One region of the Sphaerisporangium sp. NPDC005288 genome, then DNA from elsewhere that is predicted to be linked to it. Evidence: riboswitches for the same ligand, from Rfam matches in the RefSeq annotation. Region 1 holds a riboswitch; each other region holds the start of a gene.

The links. Region 1 has a riboswitch for cyclic di-AMP ahead of ABZU32_RS23625 (C40 family peptidase). Riboswitches for the same ligand answer to the same signal wherever they lie in the genome.
Region 2: linked by a shared signal. The riboswitch ahead of ABZU32_RS24740 (NlpC/P60 family protein) and the one ahead of ABZU32_RS23625 (C40 family peptidase) in region 1 are both predicted to bind cyclic di-AMP.
Region 3: linked by a shared signal. The riboswitch ahead of ABZU32_RS21045 (CHAP domain-containing protein) and the one ahead of ABZU32_RS23625 (C40 family peptidase) in region 1 are both predicted to bind cyclic di-AMP.
Region 4: linked by a shared signal. The riboswitch ahead of ABZU32_RS39965 (hypothetical protein) and the one ahead of ABZU32_RS23625 (C40 family peptidase) in region 1 are both predicted to bind cyclic di-AMP.

Annotation. Positions count from the first base shown of each region.
Region 1 covers NZ_JBEXGT010000025.1:102,790-109,675, reverse strand. Annotated here, with positions in the region: gene ABZU32_RS23635 (MFS transporter) at 1-917, opposite strand, end outside; gene ABZU32_RS23630 (metalloregulator ArsR/SmtB family transcription factor) at 914-1,489, opposite strand; cyclic di-AMP (ydaO/yuaA leader) riboswitch at 1,990-2,148, shown strand; gene ABZU32_RS23625 (C40 family peptidase) at 2,231-2,830, shown strand; gene ABZU32_RS23620 (hypothetical protein) at 3,556-4,485, shown strand; gene ABZU32_RS23615 (M48 family metallopeptidase) at 4,516-5,886, shown strand; gene ABZU32_RS23610 (glycosyltransferase family 4 protein) at 5,883-6,886, shown strand, end outside.
Region 2 covers NZ_JBEXGT010000027.1:96,174-103,059, forward strand. Annotated here, with positions in the region: gene ABZU32_RS24730 (RDD family protein) at 140-1,501, opposite strand; gene ABZU32_RS24735 (amino-acid N-acetyltransferase) at 1,617-2,162, opposite strand; cyclic di-AMP (ydaO/yuaA leader) riboswitch at 2,533-2,739, shown strand; gene ABZU32_RS24740 (NlpC/P60 family protein) at 2,871-3,827, shown strand; gene ABZU32_RS24745 (LuxR C-terminal-related transcriptional regulator) at 3,918-4,082, opposite strand; gene ABZU32_RS24750 (type III pantothenate kinase) at 4,675-5,457, opposite strand; gene ABZU32_RS24755 (L-aspartate oxidase) at 5,457-6,886, opposite strand, start outside.
Region 3 covers NZ_JBEXGT010000021.1:97,869-104,754, forward strand. Annotated here, with positions in the region: gene ABZU32_RS21030 (endo-1,4-beta-xylanase) at 1-90, opposite strand, end outside; gene ABZU32_RS21035 (DUF6716 putative glycosyltransferase) at 259-1,452, opposite strand; gene ABZU32_RS21040 (hypothetical protein) at 1,467-2,453, opposite strand; cyclic di-AMP (ydaO/yuaA leader) riboswitch at 2,959-3,108, shown strand; gene ABZU32_RS21045 (CHAP domain-containing protein) at 3,121-3,828, shown strand; gene ABZU32_RS21050 (ABC transporter substrate-binding protein) at 4,390-5,727, shown strand; gene ABZU32_RS21055 (sugar ABC transporter permease) at 5,975-6,886, shown strand, end outside.
Region 4 covers NZ_JBEXGT010000084.1:5,862-12,747, forward strand. Annotated here, with positions in the region: gene ABZU32_RS39950 (TIGR03086 family metal-binding protein) at 1-156, shown strand, start outside; gene ABZU32_RS39955 (DeoR/GlpR family DNA-binding transcription regulator) at 577-1,497, shown strand; gene galT (galactose-1-phosphate uridylyltransferase) at 1,494-2,567, shown strand; cyclic di-AMP (ydaO/yuaA leader) riboswitch at 2,699-2,837, shown strand; gene ABZU32_RS39965 (hypothetical protein) at 2,872-3,813, shown strand; gene ABZU32_RS39970 (site-2 protease family protein) at 3,969-5,276, opposite strand; gene ABZU32_RS39975 (response regulator transcription factor) at 5,523-6,128, shown strand; gene ABZU32_RS39980 (PP2C family protein-serine/threonine phosphatase) at 6,148-6,886, opposite strand, start outside.

The DNA.
Region 1 (6,886 bases):
ATCATGGCGCGGGCGCTGCCGAGCCGCCTGGACACCCAGGTGGCGCTCGCCGCGCCCGCCAGGCCGCCGACGCTCATGACCGCCATCAGCCCGCCGACCGCGCCGGGGCCGACGCCGACGTCGCGCACCAGGAAGACGACCAGGATGGCCTGGTATCCCATGAGCCCGAGGTTGCTGGCCGCCCCGAACACCGTGAGCACCCGCAGGTAGGGGTCGCGGGCGACGAAGCGCAGGCCCTCGCCGATCTCGCGTCGAAGCGTCGTGGCCCGCCGCTCGCGCGACACCGGGGCCTCGCGGGCCCTGATGCCGAGCAGGCACAGCGCCGAGACCACGAAGCTCGCCGCGTCGGCGAGCAGCGCGGTGACCGCGCCGAACACCTGGGCGACCAGACCGGCGGCTCCCGGGCCCACCACCTCGACGGCCGACTCGCCGCCCTGGAGCTTGGCGTTGCCCTCGGGCAGGTCGGCGGGAACGACGATCGAGGGGAGGTACACCTGGTAGGAGGTCTGGAAGAACACCTTGGCGGTGCCCGTGAGCAGCGCGACGGCCAGCAGATGGCCGACGGTCAGCACGCCTTGCCACGCGGCCACCGGGATGCTGAGGAACAGCAGGAACGACACGGCGTCGCAGGTCAGCATCACGGGCCTGCGGGGCAGGCGGTCGACCCAGGCTCCGGCGGGCAGGCCGATGATCACCCAGGGCACCCACGCCGCGGCGGTGAGCAGAGCGACCTCCAGCGTGGTCGCGTGGAGCGCGGTGATCGCGACCAGAGGCAGGGCAACCGAGGTGAGAGAGCTGCCGAAGCCGCTGGTGGTCTCGCCGACCCACAGCAGCCGGAAGTCGCGGTCGCGCAGCAGCCCCCAGCGGCCCCGGGATCGGGACGCGGCGGGCGCGGCCGCCGCGGTGAGGCCGTTCACGGCCGGCCCGGGACGCCGAAGGCGAAGACGAACACCGGCTCGCGGGGCCGCCCGTCGTCGGGGATCTCCCGGGTGGCCCACCGGCTGAGGAGCTCCAGGAACTGCGCCTCGAACTCGTGCAGCTCGTCGGGGGTGAGCCGCAGCCACTTGTCGGTGGAGAAGGGGGCGTCCTGCCAGGCCGCCCGCTCGTCCTCGCTCGCGGCGTACCAGGCGCGGACCATGCTGACGTGGTGTTCGAGGTTGAGGGACGCCGCCGCGCTGGCGATGGCGGCGGTCGCGGGGTCGCCGCCGAAGTCGGACTCGCTCCAGCGCAGCTCGGCCGAGGACAGCCGCCACCAGCGCTCGCGCCGGTCGCGGGCGAGCTCGGGGGCCTCCTCGATGAGCTCGCTGCCGGCCAGGACGCGCAGGTGGTGGCTGGCGTTGGCGACGGCCTGCCCGGTGTGCTCGGCCAGCATGCTGGCGGTGCAGGGACCGTAGACCTTCAGCGCGTCCATGAGGCGCCGCCTCGTGGGATGCGACAGGGCGGCCAGCACCCGTGAGTCGGTGATCGTGCGTACGTCTTCATCGGCCATGCGCCCACTTTGACATTAGCAATGGACGTTGCGCAACAGATATTGCGTAATTCTCATTGCGGAAGCACTGTTGCTGAAGGATCGTTGCGGAACAGACGTCGTGGGTAACGGGTCTCGGGTGCGGAGCGTGACATGCGGGGGTGCGAATCCCGGTCCGCCGGGCGGGGCTAGGTGGACCGTTCCCTCTCCAAGATCCCTGAACGGGTGTGACTGATGTGACCTGTGTGACTCGCGTCAGGTGCCGTTTCGGGATATGTGAGGGGAATCACATACGGGTAACGGATGCGCTTGTTGTGCAGGGGTTTCCTGATTAAGAAGCCCCCTATTTGATCTATGTGACTTGGTCACGGCTTTGCCTCAATTTGGGGTTCTGTGTAACTTCTGGCCCGCGGCGAGCACGCCATGCCGTCGCGAACGGAGCCGGTCTTCCGACCGGCTCCACGCATGACAATCCAGCGGTCGCCGTCGCCCCAGTAAGGCGCGAGCCAGGACCCCAAAGGGGCGGTGACCTGCCGAATCCGTGCGGCAAGGAGCACGGAACCGGGGACCCAATTGATCCTGAACGCGGGATCAGGGGGTGAATCGACGCCTTGGCGTCGTAGGGCTACTTCCATGCCCGAATCCGTCAGCTAACCCGGTAGGCGTGAGTGGAAGAATCAAGGAGCGATCCTGTCCAGCACCACCCAGAACCCTCGTCTGTCGCGCATTGCCCGCTTCTCTCTCGGCGGTGTGGTGCTCACCATGACGGCCTCCGTGGGAGCCGTGGCGACGCAGGCGACGGCGGCTGACGCCGCCACGGCGGCACCGGCTCAGGGACCCTCAGAGCCGTCCGTCTACGGCCCGGCCGGGCTGATCGAGACACCGAGCATCACCGGGGCCTCCGAGCCCACCGGCACGGCCACGGTGAGCGAGGCGAGCACATCCAGCACCTCCCGCACATCCAAGAGCAAGGCCAAAGTGAGCAGGGCCGCCCGGCAGCAGTTCAAGGCGCACACGGCCGTCGCGGTGGCGAAGAAGCAGATCGGCGACCCCTACCGCTGGGGCGCCAGCGGCCCGGGGGCCTTCGACTGCTCCGGCCTGATGCTGTACGCCTGGCGCAAGGCCGGGGTGAAGCTGCCCCGCATCGCCGCCAGCCAGTTCCGCACGGTGCGGAAGAAGGTGTCCTGGAAGAACCTCAAGCAGGGTGACCTGATGTTCTTCTACGGACTCGGCCACGTCGGCATGTACGTCGGGCACGGCAAGATGATCCACTCGCCGCACACCGGCGCGCGGGTGCGCATCGACAAGCTGTCGGGCTACCGGAAGGCGTCCTTCGTCGGCGCCGTCCGCCCCGGCGTCTGACCGGCGGGACCGTCGCGGCGTCGGCGCTGCCATCCAGCAATCGGATGACCAGGTCGGATTCCGCCTGCCGCTCCAGGTTGGCGCTGGACCCCCGCTTGACCCGCGGAACCACCCCCGCCCATCCAGGGCTCCGCTGGGTCGGGTGCGCCGGTCGCCCGTGCCGATCCGCTCCCGGTTCCCACGACGGGCCGGTCCGGTTTCCGGGCCGTCCCGGGATGCCGGCCGGCGCTTCCGGACCCTGACCGGCGGTTCCGGACCCTGACCGGCGGTTCCGGAAGCTGACCGGCGGTTCCGGAAGCTGACCGGCGGTTCCGGAGGCCGATCTGCCTGCCGTTCCGGAGGCCGATCGGCGCGAGGATTCCTCCGGGAGAGCGTCTCCGAGAGGTGCCCCCGCTCCTCGAAGACGTTTCCGGGTGGTGCACATGCCCCTCGCGCCGGTCGTGAAGGCCCCGTCCGCTCCTCCCCCCTCGGAGCGGACGGGGCCTTCGCACGTCCGCGTCCCGCAAGGCCGATGTGGCCGGATAAAGCGGGCACGACCTCCGCGGGTCCGCCGCCGCGACGTCGAACCGGGTCCGCCGCCGGGAAGCCGAGACGCGTCCGCCGCCGGGACGTCGATACGGGTCCACCGTTCTTAAGTCGATACGGGTCCGCTGCCGGGACGCTGAGGTGAGTCCGCCCCTGGGACGCCGATGTGGCCGGGAAGGACGAGCAGGTAGATTTCCCGCATGCGCGTCGTGTGGCTCTGGGCCGTCCTGGCGGGGTTGCTGACCGTGCTGACGGGGCCCTCCGCCGTCGAGGACGATCTCGGACGGCGGGCGCGGACGCTGATCGGCGAGCATCCGGAGATATGGTCCGGCGCGCGGACCTTTCGCGGCGACCTCTCCCTCGTGGTCGCGGCCCCCGGTGCCCTCACCGCCCCTGGAGCCCTCACGGCTTCTGGAACCACGGTCCCGCAGGCTGCGAGAACCTCCGCGACCGGGCCCGTCCCCGGAGGCGGGGCCGCCGCCGTGGCCTCCGGAGCCGCGTTCGCCGACCTGGCGCGCCGGGCCGACCGGGCGAGCCGGCTGGTCGCCCGCGTCGTGGGCCCGGTGCGTCCGCTGATCGCCGTTCCCGCCACGACCGAGCAGGCGGCCGTGCTGGCCGCCCCAGCGCAGGTGAGCGGCCTGGCCGCGGTGGCGGGCGCCGACCGGGTGATCGTGGAGCCGCGGTCGTTCGCCCGCCTGACCGCCGCCGGCCGCGACGTCGTCCTCGCCCACGAGATCACGCACATCGCCACCGGGGCGGCGCTCGACGGGAGCACGCCCAAATGGCTGGTCGAGGGGTTCGCGGACTACGTCGGCTATCTCGACGCCGGCATCCCGGCGCGCCGGGCCGCGGCCGAACTGGCCGACGAGGTGCGCGCCGGACGGACGCCCGAACGGCTGCCCGGGCCGGAGGCGTTCGCCGCCGGCTCCGCGCGGCAGGCCCAGGCGTACGAGGAGGCCTGGCTCGCCTGCCGGTATGTCGCGGGGCGCTTCGGCGAACGCGCTCTGGTGAGCCTCTACCGTGAGTCCAGGCACGGGGACGTGCGGGCGGCGCTGTCCCGCACGCTCCGCATGAGCCTGGAGCGGTTCACCGCCGCCTGGCGCGAGTACGTCCGAGACCAGCTCGCATGACCACGGTGGCGGCGCGGCGCAGGGGAGAGCATGGAGCGAAGTGACGAGACCGGCCGCGTGGCCGGCCCGGCGGGCGACGCCGGCGCGGACGCGCACACCCGCACGGGCCCATCCGATGGTCCAGGCGCCGGCTCGGAGCGAGCGGTGAGCGGGGTGCGGGCGGCGGGGGGCGCGCTGGTGGGCCTGGGGGTGGCGCTGGCCGCCGTGGTGGCGGTGAGCACGCCGTGGCGCCCGCTGCCGGGCTCCGCGCCCGCCGTGGCGCCCGATCCCGCGCGCGACTTCACCGCGGCGCAGATCGCGCGCGCCGACGCTTTCGACGCGGCCGTGAACGTGCCGGTGTACCTGTCGCTGGCCGTGACGCTCGCCGTCGCGGGCGTGCTGGTCCTGACGCCCGTGGGCGCCTGGCTGGTGGGACGGCTCCCGGGCCCGTGGTGGGCGCGCGCCCTGCTCGGCGTCGTCGCGCTCTCGGCGGTGAGCCTGGCGATCAAGTGGCCGCTCGGCATGTGGTACGAGACGCGGCTGCGCGCGTACGGCCTGTCCACCCAGCAGTGGCCCGCGTGGTCGGCCGACCGGCTCAAGAGCTTCGCCGTCCAGACCGTGATCATCGCGATCATGGTGCTCGCGGTGGTCTGGCTGGCCCGCCGCGCCCCCCGCCGCTGGTGGGCGCCCGCCGCGGCCGGGGCGTTCCTGCTCACCGTCGCGGCGTCGTTCGTCTACCCCCTGGTCGTCGAGCCGTTGTTCAACGACTTCACGCCGCTGCCCGCCGGGCGGCTGCGCGACGATCTGGTCGCCATGGCCCGCCGCGACGGCGTCCCCGTCCAGGACGTGCTGGTCGCCGACGCCTCCCGCCGGACCACGGCGCTCAACGCCTACGTCTCCGGCTTCGGCGCCACCCGCCGCATCGTCGTCTACGACACGCTGCTGCGCGCCCCGGCCGGTGAGGTGAGGCTGGTCGTCGCGCACGAGCTGGGGCACGCCAAGCGCGGGGACGTCCTGTACGGGACGATGGTCGGCGCGCTCGGCGCCGCCGCGGGCGCCTGCCTGCTGTACCTGGTGGTGTCCCTGCCCGCGCTCAGGCGCCGCACGGGCGTCGCCTCGGTGGCCGACCCGAGGTCGGTCGGCGTGCTTCTGGGGCTGATGAGCCTGGCGACCGTGCTGTCGGGGCCGGCCGAGAACCTCGTCAGCCGGCGGATCGAGGCCAGGGCCGACGTCCACGCGCTGGATCTGACCCGCGACGCCGCCACGTTCGCCGCGATGCAGAAGCGGCTGGCGCTGACCAACATCTCCGATCTGACGCCGAGCGGCTTCGACTACCTGATGTACGCCTCCCACCCCACCGCTCCGCAGCGTCTGGCTCTAGCGCGCTCCTGGGCCCGCCTGAACGGCCTGCCCGAGCCGTGATCCCCGACGGGCACGGCCCCGGGCACGCCAGGACGCTGTTCGTCACCAACGACTTCCCGCCGCGGCCCGGCGGCATCCAGGCGTTCGTGCACGCGCTCGCCCTCCGGCGGCCGCCGGGGTCGGTGGTGGTGTACGCCTCGCGCTGGCGCGGGTGGGAGGAGTTCGACGCGCGGCAGCCGTACCGCGTGGTGCGGCATGGAGGGTCACTGATGCTGCCGGTCCCGGAGGTGGCGCGGCGGGCGGCCGCTCTGGTGCGGTCGGAGGGGTGCGACACCGTCGTGTTCGGCGCGGCGGCCCCGCTCGGTCTGCTCGCGCCCGCCCTTCGCGCGGCGGGGGCACGGCGGGTGGTCATGCTGACCCATGGGCACGAGGCCGCCTGGGCGGGCGTCCCGGTGGCGCGCGGCCTGCTCGCGCGCATCGGCGCCCGCGCGGACGTGGTCACCTACCTGGGCGAGTACACCCGCGAGCGGCTGGTGCGCGTGGTGCCCTCCGGCCGGCTCGTGCGGCTGACGCCCGGCGTGGACACCGGTGTGTTCCGTCCCGGGTCCGGCGGCGCGGGGGTGCGGGCGTCGCTGGGCATCGGCGAGCGGCCCGTGGTGGTGTGCGTGTCGCGCCTGGTGCCGCGCAAGGGGCAGGACACGCTGGTCCGCTGCTGGCCGTCGGTGCTGCGCGAGGTGCCGGACGCCGTCCTGCTGCTGGTGGGCGGGGGGCCGTCCCGTCCGGCGATCGAGCGGGCGATCGGCGAGCGGGGGCTGGCGGGGTCGGTGGTGGTCACCGGGTCGGTGCCCTGGAGCAGCCTGCCGGCCTACTACGACGCCGGGGACGTGTTCGCGATGCCGTGCCGCACGCGCCTTGGCGGCATGGACGTGGAGGGTCTGGGCATCGTGTACCTGGAGGCTTCCGCGACCGGGCTGCCGATCGTCGCCGGGGCCTCAGGGGGCGCGCCCGACGCGGTCCTGCCCGGGGAGACCGGGCTGGTGGTCGACGGCCGCGACCCGGC
Region 2 (6,886 bases), on a different contig from region 1:
TGCGGTTCGTGCAAGGTCCTATCGCATGTAGGGGTATGTCCGTTACCTTTTCGCCGATTCGGCCGCCACGTGTGCGCCGGATCGGTCGCATATAGCAAACGAGGCCGGGGGATCACCCCCGGCCCCGAGCGCGCGCCGCTTACTTGATCTTCACGACGACGGTCTTGGCGACCTTGTCGTGCAGACATTGCTGCAGCGGCTTGTCCCAGAACTGCCACAGGACGTTCACCAGGTAGAACACCCACGTGACCAGGCCCACGACCGGGACCCACGCGAGGAACTCGAAGCCCCACAGGACGCCGGCGCGCTTGATCGCGACGTCCGAGGCGAGCCCGCCCTCGACGCCGCCGCCCACTGGGACGATCTTGATGCCCATGACGATCTTGCCGACCGTCTGGCCACGCTGCTTGGTCATCAGGAACTCGTAGCCGACCCAGACCAGCCCGGCCAGGATCGCCGTCAGCAGGCTGGCCAGGAACACGCCGCCGCCCGGGCTGATCGCGCCCGTCGCGGGGTCGAAGCTCGGCGCGGTGACGATGAGCGCGGCCAGCACGGCGTTGAGGATGACGTACGGGATCACGATGATGACGATGTCGATGATGCGGGCCACCAGTCGCTGCCACCACTCGGCCAGCGGGGCGGGGGCGCCCGGAGGCTGCGTGCCGGTGGCCGGGTAACCCTGCTGGTAGCCGGCCGGGCCGTACCCCTGCTGGCCGTACTGCTGCTGGCCGTAGCCCTGCTGGCCGTAGGCCGCCCCGTACGGCGGCGCCTGCTGGGCGTGCTGCTGCCCGTAGCCCTGCTGGTCGTGGCCGGCCTGCTGCCCGTACTGCGGCTGGCCGTACCCCTGCTGCCCGTACTGCTGCTGGCCGTACTGGGCCTGCTGGCCGTACGCCTGCTGCGCGTCCTGCTGGCCGTACTGGCCCTGCTGGCCGTAGCCCTGCTGGGCCTCAGGCTGGCCGTACTGCTGCTGGCCCTGCTGGGCCTGCTGGCCGTACTGCTGCTGCCCGTAGCCCTGCGGCTGGGCGTAGCCGCCGGTCTGCTGGCCGTACTGCGGCTGGCCATAGGACGACGACTGGCCCTGCTGGCCGTAGCCCTGCTGGGCCTCCTGCTGGCCCTGCTGGCCGTACGCCTGCTGACCGTACTGCTGGGGCTGCTGCCCGTACTGCTGCTGGCCCTGCTGGGCCTGCTGGCCGTACTGCTGCCCGTAGCCCTGCCCCTGCTGGGGGTGGGAAGGCTGGCCGTAGGCTCCGGTTCCACCCTGCTGGCCGTAGGCGCCCGGCTGGCCGTAGGCTCCCGTCCCTGCCTGCTGGCCGTAGGCTCCCTGCTGGCCATAGCCCTGCTGGGGGTAGGCGGAGTGCTCCGAGGCCGGCTGGGGACGGTGGACGACGGTCACCTCCGGATCGATGCCCGGGGGGTTCTGCTGCCCATATTGCGGAGAGCCGGTTGACGAATGACCCTCGTCCGGCTCGTCGCGTGGGTACGGCGGCTGTCCGGTGCTCACCGTGTCACCTCACTTCGGCTTCGCACGTGGCCTCTGTCAGGCGCACGTGCCGTGGTGTTGCCAAGGTAGCGACAGCGGGATCAACAGTCACCTTTCCATTCCGTCACCCCCAAGGTCAGGATCGCGGGTTCACATGCAACAACATCCGCGTGTTGCCCAGGGTGTTCGGCTTGACGTGCTCCAGGTCGAGGAACTCGGCGACGCCCTCGTCGTAGGAGTCCAGGAGTTCGGCGTAGACCTCGGGGGAGACGGGCGTGCCCTGGATGGGGACGAAACCGTGCCTGCCGAAGAACTCGACCTCGAAGGTCAGGCAGAAGACCCGCTGGACCTCCAGCCGGCGGGCGGCGTCGATGAGCGCCGCGACGATCATGTGGCCGATGCCCATGCCGCGGCAGCCGGCGTCGACGGCGACCGTGCGGATCTCCGCCAAATCCTCCCAGAGCACGTGGAGCGCGCCGCAGCCCACGACCATGCCGTCTCGCTCGGCCACCCAGAACTCCTGGACGTCCTCGTACAGGGTCACGGTCGCCTTGCGCAGCAGGCGCGGCCCGTCGCCGGAGTAGGTGTCGACCAATTTCCTGATCGTCCGCACGTCGGAGGTGCGGGCCCGCCGGACGGCGGGCGCGCCCTCGGCGGACGGGCGCTGCGCGGCCTGCCTCATGACGCGTCAGCGTATCCGCCCACCGGCGGGGCGGCGTTCGACGCCGTGCCGAGACCCCCCGATAACGGACTGTCCGAAATACCTGCCAATTCGCGTCGCCATCACGGAGCGTGATCCGGCGCGCGCGGTCGGTGCGCGTCGCAGGGGAGTCTGGGAGCGTGGCGCGCGAGATGCTCTTTGACCTGCGGCTTTTCTTCGATCCCCTGCCCGCGGGCCGGGTAACCGCAGCTCGGAACGGGTGCGGGACGTCCACCGGCGTGATCTTTCCGTGACGCGCCGGTTGTGGAACCTCAACAGAATTCGCAGTTCTGGTTGAGCAGGAACCTGAACTGGACTAATGTCCAGCGTCAATGTCGGTCGTCGTTCCGCGGCGACCGCACCGCCTAATTCCCGTCCCATCCGAACGGCGGGAAACCGGGGACCCAAAGGTGGGTCCGGGGGAGGTCCCCCGGCGACCCGCCACCCCTGGGGTGAATCCGAGAGGGAGGCATCGCGATCCTCCATGGTCACGTGCTCGGTAGGGCTGCTCCGGCCCGAACCCGTCAGCTAACCCGGTAGGCGTCCGAGGAGAGGAGCTTTTTGGTGCAGCCTAGGCGCACGCCTGGAAAGAGCGCGGGCAGGCACGCCCGCGGGCGAGAACGCGGTGCCCATTCCCGCTTCGGGAGCGCCTCCGGTGCGTCCTCGCGCCTTCCCCGCCGTATCGCGCTGGTGACCGCCGCGCTGATGGCCGTGACCTTCGGCTCGCCTCTGGTGTCCGCGACGGCCGAGCCCAAGCCCAGCCTCAACGACCTGAAGAACCAGGTCGAGCACCTCTACAACCAGATCGAGTCGCTCACCGAGCAGTACAACGGCCAGAAGGAGCGCCTCAAGCAGGCGCAGCGTTCGGCCGAACTCGCCAAGAAGACCCTCTCCAAGAGCGAGGCCGACCTGGAGGCCAAGCGCGCCAGAGCCGGCATGTACGCCCAGGACGCCTACATGACCGGCGGTCTCGGCTCGCCGCTGGCATCGACCCTCGCCATGTCCGGCGACCCCGACGCCTACCTCGACCGCGTGGCCACGACCTACGCCCTGCAGCTGCAGCAGGGCGAGGAGGTCGCCCAGATCGGCAAGGCGATGGCGACCGCCGAGCGCGCCAAGGCCGGTGCCAAGGCCCGCGAGGCCGAGGTCAAGAAGCTCGTCTCCGACCTGTCCTCCCAGCGTGACAAGATCCGCGGCCTGGTCGCCAAGACCGAGGGCAGCCTGTTCAAGCGCGCGCTGTCGCAGGCCGGCGGGTACGGCCGGGCCACCAGGATCGAGATCCCGATCCCGGGCGAGGGCAAGGCCGCCCAGGCCGCCAAGTGGGCGCTGACGCAGCAGCTCAAGCCGTACGTCTGGGGCGCCGCGGGGCCGAGCACCTTCGACTGCTCCGGCCTGGTGCTGTGGGCCTACCAGAAGGTCGGCATCAGCCTGCCGCACTACACCGGCGACCAGTGGACCGCGGGGACCCACATCTCCCGCGAGGACCTGCGCCCCGGCGACCTGGTCTTCTTCTACAGCGACCTGCACCACGTCGGCATCTACATCGGCGGCGGCATGATGGTGCACGCACCGCGCACCGGTGATGTCGTGCGGGTGGTCCCGCTCGGCAACCGCCCGTTCGCCGGCGGCGTACGCATCGCCGACTAGCGCCACGGCGCGCACGCCGGACGAGGCGGCCGTCGGTACGGTGACGCCGCCTCGCCGGGACGAGGTACCCCTGCCTCGGACGGTGCGACCTCAGATGAGGCGGCGCCGCGCCGCCCAGGCCACGGCCTCGATGGCCGTGGCGACGCCTATGCGGTCGCAGATGCCGCGCAGGCGGCGTCGTACGGTGCGGCCGCTCACGTCGAGCCTGCGTCCCACTCTGTCGACGGTCACGCCCTTGGCCAGTTCGGCGAGCAAGAGAAGATCATCGTCGCTCAGTCCCACACCGTCTGATCCCGAAGGAATGTCATTCCCTCGGGAAACCAGATCCGGATACGCCATCGGGTGTCCTCCCCCACGACGAACTCGGCAACATACTGAATGCTTCGGCCCGCCCCGTCAGGAACGTTAAACGCCGCGTTGAAAGGTCGTCAAGCACTGACCTCGATACCCATGACGTTTGTGATTGACATACCAGTGCATATGTGAACTACTCGTGACATGTCCCCGCACCTCCCGGTCCGGGGGGACATCGGCGATGATCATGGCCGTGGGCCGCATGATCCGCCATGGAAGACCACCGCGGCGCTGGTGGAGGCCCGGTTCCACACGGGACGCCTCGCGGGCGCCCCGGCTCGGAGATATACGGTCGACACGCTATACGCCGAATTCGACCCGCGAAACCAGTACGCTTTCTGACTTTCTTCCGCCGGTCACGCCCGTGGGCGTAACACTCCGGCCACCCACGATTTGCCGTGGCGGATCACCGCGCCGCGCCGTATTCGACGCGCGCGCCCCCTCCACGTCTCCGATATGGATCTCCCCCGCCGCTTGATCGCGCGGGGCGCGCTCAGGCGGTGTTGCGGTTGTAGATCAGGCGCAGCCCGATGAGCGTCAGCCAGGGCTCGTGGACGTCGATCGAACGGGCCTCGTTCACCACCAGCGCGGCCATCGACCCGGTGGCCACGACGGTCACGTCGTCGGGGTCGGACGCGAGCTCGGGCGCCATGCGCTCGACGATGCCGTCCACCTGGCCGGCGAAACCGTAGATGATGCCCGCCTGCAGGGCTTCGACGGTGTTCTTGGCGATCACCGAGCGGGGGCGCACCAGCTCGACCTTGTGGAGCTGGGCCCCCGCGGCGGCCAGGGCGTCCACCGAGATCTCGATGCCGGGGGCGGTGACCGCGCCGACGTACTCGCCCTTGGCCGACACCGCGTCGAAGGAGGTGGCGGTGCCGAAGTCGACGATGATGCACGGCCCCCCGTACAGCGTGACGGCGGCGAGCGCGTTGACGATGCGGTCGCTGCCGACCTCCTTGGGGTTGTCCATGCGCACCGGCACCCCGGTGCGCACGCCCGGCTCCACGATGACGGCGGTCACGTCGCCGTAGTAGCGCCGGCACATCTCGCGCATCTCGTTCAGCACGGAGGGGACCGTCGAGCAGATGGCGATGCCGCCGATGTCGGCGTCCTTGAGCAGGGGGCTCTGACCGAGCAGCCCCTGCAGGACGACCGCGATCTCGTCGGCGGTGCGCCTGGCGTCGGTGGCCAGGCGCCAGTGCTCGATGACCTCCTCGCCCTCGAAGAGGCCGAGCACCGTGTGAGTGTTGCCGACGTCGATCGTGAGCAGCATCAAGCCCCCCGAAGGTCCAAAGCGATGTCCAGTGCGGGCGCCGAATGGGTCAGCGACCCCACAGCAAGGTAGTCAACACCGGTTTCGGCCACCTCACGAGCCGATTCCAGGCGGAGTCCGCCGCTGGACTCCAGCCGGGCCCTGCCGCCCACCAGGGCCACGGCGCGGGTCAGCTCCTCCACGGTGAAGTTGTCCAGCAGGATCTCCTCCGCTCCCTCGGCCAGCACCGGCTCGATCTGGTCCAGGCGGTCGACCTCCACCTCGATCGGCAGCTCCGGATAGGCCTGCCGGACGGCGCGGAACGCCTCGGCGACCCCGCCGGCCGCCACCACGTGATTGTCCTTGATCAAGGCCGCGTCCGACAGGGACATCCGATGATTGACCCCGCCGCCGCACCGCACGGCGTACTTCTCCAGCGCCCTGAGGCCGGGAAGGGTCTTGCGGCTGTCGCGGACCCGCGTGCCGGTGCCGCTCACCGCCTCGACCCAGCGGTGGGTCAGCGTCGCGATGCCCGACAGATGGGTGAGCAGGTTGAGCGCGGTGCGCTCGGCGGTGAGCACGTCGCGCACAGGTCCGACGACGGTCATCAGCACGTCGCCGCGCGCGACGCGCTCGCCGTCCTTGACGTGACGCTCCACGGTCAGGCGGCCCTGGGAGGCGCCGTGGAAGACCGCCTGGGCGACCGCGAGACCGGCGACCACCCCGTCGGCCCTGGCCACCAGGTCGCCCACCGCCGCCTGGTCCGCGGGGACCGTGGCGATGGTCGTCACGTCGCCCTCCTCGGTGAGGTCCTCGGCGAGGGCGGCGCCGATCACGGCCATGACCCGCGCCGGGTCCAGGCCCGCCTCCGCCAGGTCGGCCTCCAGCTGCTGCGGCAGGCCGGCCGCCCGGTCGTCGTGGTGCTCGGCATAGCTCATGGTCAGTCCCTCCTCGGCCAGGGTCACGTTGAGATGTCCCAGCCACCAGGCGTCGTCGCGTTCGGGGAAGTCCTCCCGCCAGTGCGAGCCGCGCGTCTCCTCGCGGGCCCGGGCGGCCGCCACCACGGCGCTCGCCACGGTGAGCAGGTTCGTGGCCTCCCACGCCTCGGTGCACGGCTCGACGGCGACCGGGGTCCAGCGGGCGTCCAGCAGGCCGTGGCCCACCTCCGCCAGGCTGCGCCCGCTGCGCAGCACCCCTGCGCCGGCGCTCATACGGCTCTGCACCCGCGGCCGGACCCGGGGGTCCACCAGGCCGGCGGCGCGGCCGTCGTCGACCGGCTCGCCCGGAGCCCGCCGCCGCGGGGAGGCGAGGTCGGCCGCGATGCGCTCGGCGAAGACCAGCCCTTCCAGCAGGGAGTTGGAGGCGAGCCGGTTGGCCCCGTGCACCCCTGTGCAGGCCGCCTCGCCGCAGGCGTACAGGCCGGGGACGCTGGTGCGTCCGCGCAGGTCGG
Region 3 (6,886 bases), on a different contig from region 1:
GGCCACCGCGCCGATGACCGCGAAGGCGGCGATCGCCGCTCGCGCGAGGGAACGGCGCATGGCGACCTCCGACCCGGGATTTCCCGCCATGACCGTCCTCCCGTCACCAGGGGCGTTGACGTCACTGATTGTGACCGGACGCCGGGAGTTGTCAACGTGGCGCGTCATGTTCCGCAGGGCGGACGGGGGTCGCAGCGCCCATGCCACCACTGATGCGGACGGGGCGGCACGAAAGTTTCACGCCATCCCGTCCGGTGTTCAGCCCAGCGCCTTGAGGTAGCGGCGCACGCGGCGGCTCGCGCGGTAACCGGCGCGCAGCACGTTCGGCGGCACCTCCACCCGCAGGCGGGCCCGCCGCCGGGCGGCCGCGTGCTCGGGTCCGGTGAGCAGCGGCCGCACCGGGGCGAGCCGCCCCGCACGCGCCTCGGCGATCAGGGAGCCGAGCCTGGCCACCCAGTCGCTGGTGGCCGGGTCGTGGAAGTAGTTGGCGTCGCACCAGGCGGCCGTCGGGTGCCGCAGGTCGCCGCGCGCCAGGTCTTCCAGGGTGCCCAGGCACCCGCTGTCCTCGAACACCAGGTTGATCATCTCGGCGCTGACCCCGAAGTCCGAAAGGACCAGCAGCGGGACGCGGCCGGCGATCGCCTCCAGGGCCGCGGTGGAGCTGACCGTCACGAATCCCGCCGCGGCGGCCAGGTGCTCGTGCATGGCGCCTGCGGCGAAGCGCACCGAGCCGGGACGCACCGCGCCGGATTCGGCCAGCGACCGCCACAGGCGCTCGTAGTGGTAGCGCTCGTTGTGGGTCTGGCGCTCGTTCTCAAGGGCGCGCAGCTTGACCACGACGTCCAGGCCCGGACGCGCCTCGGCCAGCCGGGCGAGGGCCAGCAGGATGCTCTCGCGGTCCTCGCGCCGCTTGGGCACCTTGGCCTGGGTGGCGAACACCAGGCGGTCGCCCGTCCCGCCGCCGGCCGTCCGATGGTCCAGGTAGGGCAGGCGGGCCAGGGCCATCGACCCGGTGGCGCCCAGTTCCCTGCCGATGCGGCCGAACTCCTCCACCTCCCTGCCGCTGTGCACGACGAACAGGTCGCAGGCCCCGCGGTACAGCCAGGCCTTCTCTGTGGCGGGGATGGAGATGCCCGGCAGCCCCGACACCAGCACCGGCCGGGGCGAGAGCCCGGCGAACACGTCGCCGGCCAGCACGTCGACCACCGGTCCTGTGCAGGCCAGCAGGATGGCGTCGGGCCGGTCGCGTTCGGCGATGCGGCGCAGCGCCCGCGCCGACACCACGGCGGGCGGCTCGGCCGCGCCGGAGCGGGTGCCGCTGACGGCGGCGGTGATCTGGGCCGGGGACGGCACGATCGGCGTGCGCACGACGGCCAGCGTCGATGTCCAACCGGCCGGTAGCTGGTCGAGAAGACCCGCCGCCCATTTCAGATACGAGTCCGAATCGGCCACAGCGAGAACCCGGCTCAAGGAGAAGCCCTTTCGTGCGCGAACATCTGGAGATGCGATCGGAGGGAGACCGACGCGGAGGGAGTCCACCAGTCGTCGGGCACCTCCACGGTCTGGACGGGCACCCCTCGGGCGGCGAGCAGCACGCGCAGCGAGGTGACGGCCGTGGACGGCAGGCTGAGAACGCGCTGGCCGGGGCGCAGGTCGCGCAGGGTCATCTCGACCGGCGCCCCGGCGTCGTACACGGTGACCCCGGGGTGGTCACGGACCGCGGCCAGGTCGCCGGGGTCCTCCCTGCGGTGCGGGTAGTACGCCAGCGGCCCTTCGAGGGCGAACAGCCAGGACAGGTAGCGGTCGCGGTGGATCAGCCCGTTGCGCACCAGCGAGGTGCCGAGGACCACCGTGTTCTCGCGGGGCCGGGGGTGGGCGACCACCGGCTGGGAGCGCAGCCAGGCGAAGTCGTGGGTGACCAGCTCGGCCCCGAGCCCGCGCACGGCGTCGGCCAGGGCGGCGGGGACGGGCAGGGCGGTGAAGACGGTGAGCCGTCCGGCCCTCGCCGCGGCGCGCAGGCGGATCCCCGCGGCGACGCCCAGGGCCAGGCGGGACGGCTTGGCCGCGGCGCGGGCGCGCAGCAGAGGGGTGGCCAGGCCCGCGGTCAACAGCTCCAGCAGGCGGATGGTGGCCAGGCCGTCGTCGACGATGACCATGCGGGTGGGGAAGGCCGTCAGCGAGGTGAGCTGCATCCTGCCGGAGAAGGCGTCCCCGAGGACCCAGGCCTCGCGGCGGCCGGGACGGGGCATGCCCTGATCGGCGGCCTGGATGCTCAGCCCGGCCGGCAGCTCCAGCACGTCCAGCTCGGCGCGGGTGACGCGCAGGCCGGGCAGCCTGCCGCGGGTCACCACGCGGGTGCCCGGCCCGATCAACCCCGCGTGCCGCGCCTCGACCGCGCACAGCAACTGGAGCGGAGACTCCACCCAGGCGACGGCCGACCCCTGCTCCCGCACGCGGCTTCGACCGTTCCTCTCCACGCCGGGCATTGACACGTTCACGACGCATGCAACCTAGCCCCGCGACCCTACGTAATAGGGAACAGACGATGAACGGCGGCCGACGGCGGCCCGGCCGTTGTCGGATGAGAGCGGCTCCCAGGCGTCACATGGGCAACGCGGGCCCCACTTGACACAGAAGGCGTCGCAGGCTCCGAGTATCACTGGGCCCGGACGGCCCCGGAGTCGTGTCCGCGCCCGCGGGGCCCGGATCGGCGGCACCTTACCCGCGTCGCGGCAGGTCAACCGCGCCCGACGCGCATTCTCGCCGGGCCGCGTGCCTGGCTTTGCCATGAGAAGGCCAGAACGGACGAGAGCTTTGTCCCACTTGCATGTGGTTTGTCCGATGTATTACTCTCGGAGGAATCCCGGCACGGGAGACCGCTTCTCTGAGCGACCCGCCCGTGCCGCCGATATCGCCCGGCGCGGCCGGTCCTCTGCGGAGAGACCCCTCTCCCACCGTCACGCGCCTCCGTCGAGTCCGCGCCCACGCGGAGCCGGGGACCCACCTTCTTGGGGTGAATCAGGCGCGCCCGCCCACGGACGCGCCCGTAGGACGAACCTTCACGTCCGAACCCGTCAGCTAACCCGGTAGGCGGCAGGAAGAAGGAGTCTCAGCTTGTCCATGTTCGTCACGACCGTACATCGGCTTCTGGATGCCCCGAAGAACCAGTTGAAGGCCGTCGCGTTCGGCGGGCTCGTGCTCGCCCAGGTTGTCACCGGCACCGCCCTTGCGGCGAACGCCGACTCCTCTCCCCAGGCCGACGCCGCCTCTCCCAAGAGCGGCATCGTCGCCGTCGCGCGGCAGGAGGCGGCGAAGGTGGGGCTGCCGTCCCGGCAGGTCTCCGCCGAGCAGTTGCTGGCACTGGCCGAGAAGCAGGTCGGCATCAGCGAGAACGGCAGCGGCGGCGGCACCAAGTTCCACGCCTGGTACATGAGCTCCCCGCGCGCCAGGGAGACCGTGGCGCGCGACAGTGGCACGATCGCCGACTACGCCGACGCCGCCTGGTGCGACATGTTCGTCTCCTGGGTGGGCGCGCAGATGGGCCTGCAGGACACCGTCGGCGCCGACGCCTACACCGTCGCCCACGCCAAGTGGTTCGCCGCGCGGGACCGCTGGGGCACCACGCCCAAGCCCGGCGCGGTCGTGTTCTTCTCCTTCAACGGCGACAAGAGCATCGACGGCATCGAGCACGTCGGCTTCGTCATCAAGGACAACGGCGACGGCACCATCCGCACGGTCGAGGGCAACACCGACGGCGGCAAGGTCGAGATCCGCACCAGGCCGGCCTCGCAGATCGTCGGATACGGCTACCCCGGCTACGCCGCCTGACCTCGGCGGCCCGCCACCCTCGTTCCACCTTTCCGCGGCGTCCCGCCCGCCTCCCCGCGAAGGACGCCTCCCGGCGCCGCACGGCCGGCCCACTCCCCCGGCCGCGCGGCGCCGGCGCTCGTTTCCCATCACTCCGGCGAGCCGGCCGGAACGCCGCGCAGCCCGCGCGCCGCGCCCCCAGGACCTCGGCGGAGCCCGCGCGCCGTGGCCTAGGAGCCCGGTGAAGCCCGTGCGCCGTGGCGCATGGATGATTTGCGCCCGACTGTGCCGAAGCGGTGGGAGCGCTCCCAATGCTGCGAAAGGGCCTTATGGGGGCTACTCTACGGTTTTCTCAGCGCTAACCGCCCCAGGAGTAACAGTTAGGTTTCGGCATATTGACGCCAGCATTGCCCGTCGGGGACCCTTCGTGGGAGCGCTCCCAAATATCGCTCGCAGGCTCACCCCCGCGAGATCACGACTGAGGGATCCAGCACATCGTGGGCCCGACTGTCGGGGCCGGCCCTCGATGCACCTCCCAAAGATCGGGCAACCACCTGAGAGGGGTCCGGAATGATGAACAATATGCGCCGCGGGAAGACACTCGCGGTCGCATCGGTGATGACGGTCGCACTCGGCATCACCGCCGCGTGCAGCTCCGGCGGGGACGGCGGGAACACCAGCACCGGTGGCTCGTCCTCGGCCGCGGCCGAGAAGATCACCCTTACGCTGCAGACCTTCGGCGGCGGGACCAACTTCGGCTACAAGGCCGCGGTCGCCAAGTGGAACAGCGATCACCCCAACGTTCAGGTGAAGTACAACAACCTCACCGACAGCTTTGAGAACGTCTATTGGCCGCAGATGCTGCAGTGGCTGCAGTCGGGCACCGGCGCCGGCGACGTGGTCGGCATCGACGAGGGCGGCATGGGTCTGGCCAAGGCCCGTCCCCAGTTCTTCACCGACCTCGGCCAGTACGGCCTGCAGAGCCGCCAGGCCGACTTCCCCGCCTGGAAGTGGGAGAACGGCATCAACACCGAGGGCAAGCTGTTCGCCCTCGGCACCGACGTCGGCGGCATGAGCATCTGCTACCGCTCCGACCTGTTCAAGCAGGCCGGGCTTCCCACCGACCGCGACGAGGTCGGCAAGCTGTGGAGCGGCGGCTGGGAGGACTTCATCAAGGCCGGCCAGCAGTTCCAGTCCAAGGTCAAGGACGCCAAGTTCGTCGACAGCATCAACACCATCTACAACGTGGTGCTGGCGCAGGAGGCCGCCAAGAACGGCAACGTCACCTACTTCGACAAGAACCAGCAGCTCATCGTGGACAAGAACCCGGCCGTCAAGTCCGCGTTCGACCTCGCCACGAAGATCAGCCAGGACGGCCTGACCGCCAAGCTGCAGAACTTCACCGACGGCTGGAACACCGGCTTCGTCAAGTCGCAGTTCGCGACCCTGGGCTGCCCCGGCTGGATGCTCGGCGTGGTCTCGGGCAACGCCGGTGACAAGTTCAAGGGCAAGTGGGACGTCGCGACCGTGCCCGGCGGCGGCGGCAACTGGGGCGGCTCCTGGCTCGCGGTGCCCAAGCAGTCCAAGCACCCGAAGGAGGCCGCCGAGCTGGCCAGCTACCTGACCAGCCCCGACGCCCAGCTCATGGCGTTCAAGGAGGGCGGCAACCTGCCCAGCACCATCCCGGCGCAGGACAACCCCGAGCTCCAGAGCGTGAACAACGAGTACTTCAACAACGCGCCCATCGGCAAGATCTTCGGGCCGTCCATCAAGTCGCTTCAGCCGATCTTCCTCGGTGAGAAGCACGCGCAGGTCAAGCGCGAGGTGGAGCAGGTCCTCAACGGCATGGAGCAGGGCTCGGTGCCCGTGGCCCAGGCCTGGCAGAAGTTCGTCGAGGCGGGCCAGAAGGCGGCGGGCTGATCCTCCCCGGTCCTCACCGGTTCGCCGGGGCTCACCGCCCCGGCGAACCGGTGACCTGCCGTAGTGAGCGGCGTGGCGGTGGTGGAACCCACCACCGCCCACGCCCCGCGAGGCACTCGTCCAGTCGTACCGATGCCGAGCTTGGTTATCGCTTGGTAGCGGGCACACGATCGACCGTTACCGACGAGAAGAAGGAGAATGGGGCTCCTCCCCGTGGCCGCCGGCCAGGGAGCGCCCCGGAAATCCGATGAGCGTCAACCTCCACACGCAGCGGGCGGATCCGGCGCCTCCGCCGCCCCGGCCGGGACGCCACCAGGCGCGCTCCCGCCGCAGTATCTGGTCGCAGTTCGACATCAAGGCGACCCCGTACTTCCTGATCTCCCCGTACTTCCTGCTCTTCGCGATCTTCGGCCTGTTCCCCCTGGTGTTCACCCTGTGGGTGTCGCTCCAGGACTACGGACTGGCCGGCGGAGACGCCTCCTTCACCGGCCTGGCCAACTACACCAAGCTCCTGGCGGACGAGGACTTCTGGAACGCGGTGATCAACACCGTCGGCATCTTCGTCCTCGCCACGGTGCCGCAGCTCGTCCTCGCGCTCATGCTCGCCAACGCGCTCAACAAGCGCCTCCGCGGCCGGCTGTTCTTCCGGCTGGGCGTCCTGGTGCCGCTGGTGACCTCGGTCGTCGCCGTCGCCATCGTGTTCACCCAGCTCTACGGCCGCGACTTCGGCCTGTTCAACTGGCTGCTCGGCTTCGTGGGCGTCGACCAGCACATCGACTGGCAGAGCGCCAAGTGGTCGTCCTGGACCGCCATCGCCACCATGGTCGACTGGCGCTGGACCGGCTACAACGCGATCATCTACCTCGCGGGCATGCAGACCATCCCCCGCGACCTGTACGAGGCGGCGTCCATCGACGGGGCCTCCCCGCGCCGCCAGTTCTGGCAGATCACCCTGCCGATGATCCGCCCGACGATCATCTTCACCGTGTTCGTCTCGACGATCGGCGGGCTCACCCTGTTCGCCGAGCCGGTGATGTTCGCCAGCAACCGGATGGACGGCGGGGCCACCGGCCAGTTCCAGACGATCGCCATGTACATCGTCGAGCAGGGCTTCCGGAACTTCAACTACGGCTACGCCGCCGCGGCCGCCTGGCTGCTG
Region 4 (6,886 bases), on a different contig from region 1:
CGGCTGGACCCCGAGCTGGTCGAGGTGTGCGCCGAGTGGTTCGCCGGAGCGGAGGAGGGCTACCGGCAGGCCGGGGTGATCGCCGAGCGCCCGCCGCTGCCGGAGGACACCGACCCGCAGACCCGCCTGCTGGCCGCTTGGGGGCGCGGCGGCTGACGCGCGGGCCGAGGGAGCGCGGTACTCTCGGCCCCGTCGCGCGTCACCGCCCCCGGCACCCGGCCGGGAGACGACGCGGGGTCACCTCCGGCAGGCCCGCACGGCCGACGCGGTGGCGAGGTGACGGCCGGCGTGGGGAGGGTCAGCGGGAGACGGGCCGCTTGCCGTGGTTGGCCTTCCTCTTCTTGCGGGCCCGGCTCTTGCGCGCGCGTCTCGCCATCTCGGCCTCCCCATCGGTACGGGTCGTGCTCCCCACCATGCATCCGCGCCCGAACCGGTACAAGGCCCAAACGCCAAAGAAAGCCCCCCAGAGCCGCCACCCGGGACCGTCCACCCGCCCCACCATCGCCCCTCACGTTCCAACAAGGTGCAGGTCAGATTATGTAGTATTTTGATGGAACTTGGTGGAGAGGTGAGGCGATGCTGGCTCAGCAACGGCAGCAGGCGATCCTCGAGCGCGTCCGCAGGAGCGGCGCGGTACGGGTCGCCGACCTGGTGCGCGAGCTCGGGGTGTCGGACATGACGATCCGCCGCGACCTTGAGGCGCTGGCCGAGCGCGGGCTGGTGGACAAGGTGCACGGGGGCGCCACCGCCACCGGCGCGGGGTCCACCGAGGAGCCGGGCTTCGCGGCCAAGTCGGTGCGCCAGCAGGCCGAGAAGGAGGCGATCGCCCGCCGCGCCGCCGAGCTGGTGCGCCCGGGCAGCGCGGTCGCGCTGTCGGCCGGCACGACCACCTGGACCCTGGCCCATCACCTGGCCGACGTCCCCCACCTCACGGTCATCACCAACTCCGTCCAGGTCGCCGACGTCTTCCACCGGGCCGGGCGCGCCGACCAGACCGTCGTGCTCACCGGAGGGGTGCGCACGCCGTCGGACGCGCTGGTGGGGCCGGTCGCCGTGGCGGCCATCCGCGCGCTCAACGTCGACACGCTGATGCTCGGCGTGCACGGCATGAACCCCAGGGCGGGCTTCACCACCCCCAACATCCTTGAGGCCGAGACCGACCGCGAACTGGTCGCGGCGGCGCAGCGGCTGGTCGTGCTGGCCGACCACACCAAGTGGGGCACCGTCGGCATCAGCACGATCGCCAAGCTGGACGAGGCGCACGTCGTGATCAGCGACACCGGCCTGCCGGAGGAGGCCAGATCGGCGCTGTCCGAGCAGGCCGGCACGCTGCTGCTGGCCGACCCCGCGGGGACGGCGCCATCGACCGAGCCGGCGCGCGACGCCGGCGGGTCCGGACGCGCGAACCGCGCTCCGGGAACAGAACGGGCGGCCCGGGCCGCCGACACGACAGGACAGGCGGCTCAGCCGGCCGCCGGACAGGAGGTGGCCCGGTGAAGCGGACCGTCACCCAGCTCGCCGATGGGCGAGAGCTCATCTACTTCGACCACGACGAGAACGCCGACCGCGGCGCCGCCGACACCCGCGAGCTGCCCCCGCGCCCCGCGGCCTCGGAGCTGCGGTACGACCCGGTGATGGACGAGTGGATCGCCATCGCCGGGCACCGCCAGGGCCGCACGTTCCTGCCTCCCACCGACGAATGCCCTCTGTGCCCCTCCCGGCCGGGCCACGCGACCGAGATCCCCGCCGCCGACTACGACGTCGCGGTGTTCGAGAACCGTTTCCCGTCCTTCAGCTTCAACCTGGGCCACTACGAGGATGTGGGCGGCCTGAGCGAGGTGCGGCCCGGCGTCGGCCGGTGCGAGGTGGTGTGCTTCACCTCCCGGCACGACTCCTCCTTCTCCCGGCTGTCTCCCGAGCAGGTCGATCTGGTGCTGGTGGCGCTCGCCGACCGCACCGACCACCTCTCGCGGCTGGACGGCGTGGAGCAGGTGTTCCCGTTCGAGAACCGCGGCGCCGAGATCGGCATCACGCTGGCGCACCCGCACGGCCAGATCTACGCCTATCCGTACGTGACGCCTCGCACGCGGCAGATGCTGGCCTCGGCGGCCCGCTACCGCGAGCGCACGGGCGGCGACCTGTTCGCGGACGTGCTGGCCGCCGAGCGCAAGGCCGAGACGCGCGTGGTCGCCTCCAACGAGCACTGGACGGCGTTCGTCCCCGCGGCGGCGCGGTGGCCGTTCGAGGTGCACGTCTACCTCAACCGCAGGGCGGCCGACCTTCGCGAGCTGGACGCCGAGGAGCGCGCGGCCTTCGGCCCGCTCTACACCGACCTGCTGCGGCGGCTGGACGGGCTGTTCGGGGTCACCATGCCCTACGTCGCGGCCTGGCACCAGGCGCCCGTGCGCACCGGGCGCGACCTCGCCTACCTGCACCTGCAGCTGTTCAGCATCCGGCGGGCGGCGCAGAAGCTGAAGTACCTGGCCGGGTCGGAGTCGGCGATGGGCGCGTTCGTCAACGACGTGCTGCCCGAGGAGGCCGCCCGGATGCTGCGCGAGCAGCCGTGACCGCGCCCGCCCTGGACGGTCCGCCGCTGACGCGGCGGCGGTGACCCCGCGCACGCCACGTCGGGGGACGTCACCTCCGGGGTCGCCATAAATACGGATCTACCACTACCATCCATCACACACCGGCCGTAACGGCCGGTCCGCCTAATCCCAGGTGCCCCGCCTGGGAGCCGGGGACCCATCGGTTCCTCTGGGGTGAATCCACACGTGTGGTAGGGCGTCTCCGGCCCGAACCCGTCAGCTAACCCGGTCGGCAGATGGAGAGGAGCGGGCTCTGCCCCTGTCTTCCGGCCGCCACGGTTCCGTGGCCGCCTGCGCTCTGATGGTGGCCGCCCTGGTGCTCGGCCCGTCCACGGCCGGCGCCGCCGCCCCCAAACCCACCGAGAAACAGCTCAAGGCACAGCTCGCCGCCCTCGGCAAGCAGGTCGACAAGCTGATCGCCCAGTACAACGCCAAGCGCGTCGCGGTCGCCAAGGCCAAGGCCGCGGAGAAGAAGGCCCGCGAGCGGCTGAAGGCCGCGGAGACCGAGCTCACCGCCTCCGAGGGCCAGGTCGGCGACATCGCCCAGCTCAGCTACCAGGCGGGCAGCGGTCTCGGCATGATGCGCGAGATCATGTCGCCCGGTTTCGGCGGCGCCGCGATGCTGCAACAGCTCCAGGCCGAGCAGTCCGCCGAGATCGGCCGATATGCCACGGCCCGTGACGCCCGCAAGAAGGCGGCAGACGACGCGGCCGCGCTGACCGACGGCCTGCGCGACGACGTCGTCGAGGTGACCGCCCAGCGCAGGGACGCCGAGAAACTGATCGGCCAGATCAAGGACAAGCTGGACCGGCTCGTGCCCACCGCCCCGGGCAAGCAGGCCAACGGCAGTTGGGCGCCCGAGCTGCCGACCGGGAGCGAGAACATCACCCCGCGGATGCGGCTGATGCGCGCCGAGGTCAAGGACCACTTCCCGCTGCGGTTCCCCGTCGGCTGCTACCGCCCCGAGAACAGTGGCGAGCACCCGCTGGGCCGGGCGTGCGACTTCATGCTCAGCTCCGGCGGGGCGATGCCCTCGCCCGCCGGCGTCGCGATGGGCGAGCAGATCGCCGCCTGGGCCATCAAGAACGGCGGCAAGCTCGGCGTGAAGTACGTGATCTACCGGCAGCGGATCTACAACCTGGGCTTTCCCGGCTGGCGGTCGATGGCCAACCGCGGCGGGATCACCGCCAACCACTTCGACCACGTGCACATCTCGATGTACTAGCCGTCCGGCCGTCTTGCCGCCGGTGAAAGTTCCATCCGGACACTCGCCCGGAGGATGTATTACGGTGACCCGCCGCCCGGTGACCAGGCGGCGGGCGTGGCACCGCGACGTGCCTGCGGGGCGCCTGCCGCGCGGCCCGGCGCCGGTGGGGCCGATCAGCCCGGCAGGCGGATGGGGTTGACGATGTCGGCGTAGATGAGCAGGCTGCTCATGGCGATCAGGAAGATCGCGACCGTGTACGTCAGCGGCAGCGCCTTGGCGATGTCCACGTGCCCCGGCATCGGGCGGCGGCGCACCCGGGCGTAACCGCGCTTGATTCCCTCCCACAGGCCGCCGGCGATCTGGCCGCCGTCCAGCGGCATCAGCGGGATCAGGTTGAACATGCCGATCGCGAGGTTGAACCCGGCCAGGAGCTGGATGAAGCCGGCGATCTTGTTCTCCAGCGGGATGGCCGCCGCGGCGATCGCGCCGCCCAGGCGCCCGGCGCCGACGACGCTCTGCGGGCTGTTGAGGTCACGCTCGGCGCCGCCGAAGGCCGCCTGCCAGACCCCGACGAGCCTCTGCGGCAGTTGCAGCAGTGCCGAGCCGGTGCGCCTGACCAGGTCGGCCATGGCGCCGACGACGTACCCGAGCCCCTGCTTCTCCACGACGAGGGTGGGGCTGACGCCGAGGAAGCCGACGTTCTTGTCCAGCTTCTCCGGGTCGTCGAGGGAGGGGCGATCTTGCGCGATGAGCGTGGCGTTCAGCGTCATCGGCCTGCCGTCGCGCTCGATGCCGATGGCGACCGGGCCCGCGCCATGGGTGCGGATCAGCGTACTGGCGTCGTCCCAGGAGTTCACCGGCCTGCCGCCGAACGAGACGATCTTGTCCTTGGCCCTGAGTCCGGCGAGCGCCGCGGGCGTGGACCGGTGGGCCGGGGTGCACTGCTGGCCCTTCTCCTGCTCGGCCACGGTGACGACGCACTTGGAGACCTCGGCGACCACGGGCTTGGGCACCGAGATGCCGAAGCCCATCAGCACGATGGCGAACAGCACGAAGGCCAGCACGAAGTTCATCGCGGGACCGCCGATGAAGATGATGACCTTCTGCCACCAGGGCTTGCGGTACAGGACGCGGTCGGCGTCGCCGGGCTTGACCTCCTCCAGCGCCGCCTGCCTGGCGCTCTCGATGAGCGCCTGCCACGGCCCGGTGGAGATGTTGCGAAGCTTGTTCGGATCATCGTTGGGCCGGGGGGGAAGTGCCCCGATCATGCGGATGTAGCCGCCCATCGGAATCCACTTGAGGCCGTATTCGGTATCGCCGCGGCGGCGCGACCACATCGTGGGCCCGAAACCGACCATGTACTGCGTGACCTTGACGCCGAAGAACTTCGCGGGCACCAGATGGCCCAACTCGTGCAGGGCAATGGACGCGGCCAACCCGACGAAGAAGATGAGAAACCCGGCCACTGCGAGCCAGCTCATAGGTGCTACCCCCACGTCGGAGAAGATGCCTTCTGTTTGGATTGCCCGTTCCGAGCGTAACCGAACGCGCGAGGGCTTCGGCCGCCGCCGGAAAACAACACTCAACGACCAAGCGTAGGAGTGACTTGCGCGCGGTGGAGCGAATCGGGAGACTGCATTGACGGTACGCAATCATGTAGACACCGTGGGATATGAGTCGGCGTAGCATAATTTGCCGGTTCTGTTCCCAAGGACCAAGGGAGCACCTTGATACGCATCCTGGTTGCCGAACACCTACCTCTCGTCCGCCGGGGCCTCGTCGCCTCGCTGAACGGCGAGAAGGATCTCATGGTGATCGCCGACGTCGCCTCCGGCGAATACATCGTGCCGGCAGCCATGGAACTCACCCCGGACGTGGCGGTGGTCGACGTCGACCTCCCCGACGTCGACGGGCTCACCGCCGCCGCGCGCCTGCACCAGAAGGCGCCGCGCTGCAAGGTGCTGCTGCTGTCGGCGCGGCCGAACCCCGGGCAGGTGCGCCGGGCCTTCGCCGCCCACGCGCTCGGCTTCCTGAGCACGAACGTGGCGCCCGAGCATCTGGCCGACGGCATCCGCCGCGTCGCCTCCGGGCGCAAGGCCGTCGACTCCGACCTCGCCATCGCGGCGCTCACCTCGGCCGACAACCCTCTCACCCCCCGCGAGCAGGACGTCCTGCGCATCGCCGCCCAGGGCGCCTCCTCCAAGGAGATCGCCGCCAAGCTCTATCTCTCTGTGGGAACGGTCCGAAATCATCTGTCGCGCATCATCTGCAAGACCGGAGCCCGCAACCGCGCCGACGCGGTGCGCATCGCCGCCGAGACCGGCTGGCTCTGATCGCGTTGGGCGCGGGGGGCTACGGCCGCCAGATGAGGATCAGTGCGCAGTCGTCGTTGTGCCCGGCCGACATGGAGTTGACCAGGGGACGGGCGCCGTCGTGGAAGCCCGAGGGCACCAGCCGCTCGGCCTCGCCGAGCAGCCGGTCGAGCCCGGAGTCGATGTCGCGCCCGGGCTGCTCGATCAGGCCGTCGGTGTAGAGCATCAGCGCGTCGCCCTTGCGCAGAACGCCGCTGTCGGGCTCGCAGTGCAGGTCGGGGACGACGCCCAGCACGACGCCCTTGGCGGCCGACACCTGCCAGGTGCCCGTGCCCGCGTCGAACTTGACCACCGGCGGGTGCCCGGCGGAGGTGATCTGGTACGCCCCGGTGGACAGGTCGAGCCGGAGGTGGACGGCGGTGACGAAGCCCTCGCCCTCGGGCTGGCGGTGCAGGTAGGCGTTGCAGGCGGGCAGGAAGGACTCGACCGACCCCAGCAGCCCGCCGAAGGTGCCCGAGAGCATCAGCGCGCGGGTGCCGGCGTCCACGCCCTTGCCCGACACGTCGACCAGGGCGACCTCGAGAACGTTCCCGTGGCGCATGGAGACCAGGAAGTCGCCGCCGAAGGAGGAGCCGCCCGCCTGCTTGAGCACGACCCGCGAGCCCCACTCTTTGCGGTTGAGCGGCGGCAGCTCGCCCTGCCGCTTGAGGCGGTCGCGCAGTTCGAGCAGCATCGCGTCCCCGCGCAGCCCCTGGACGCCCAGCTTGCCGCGCGTGCGG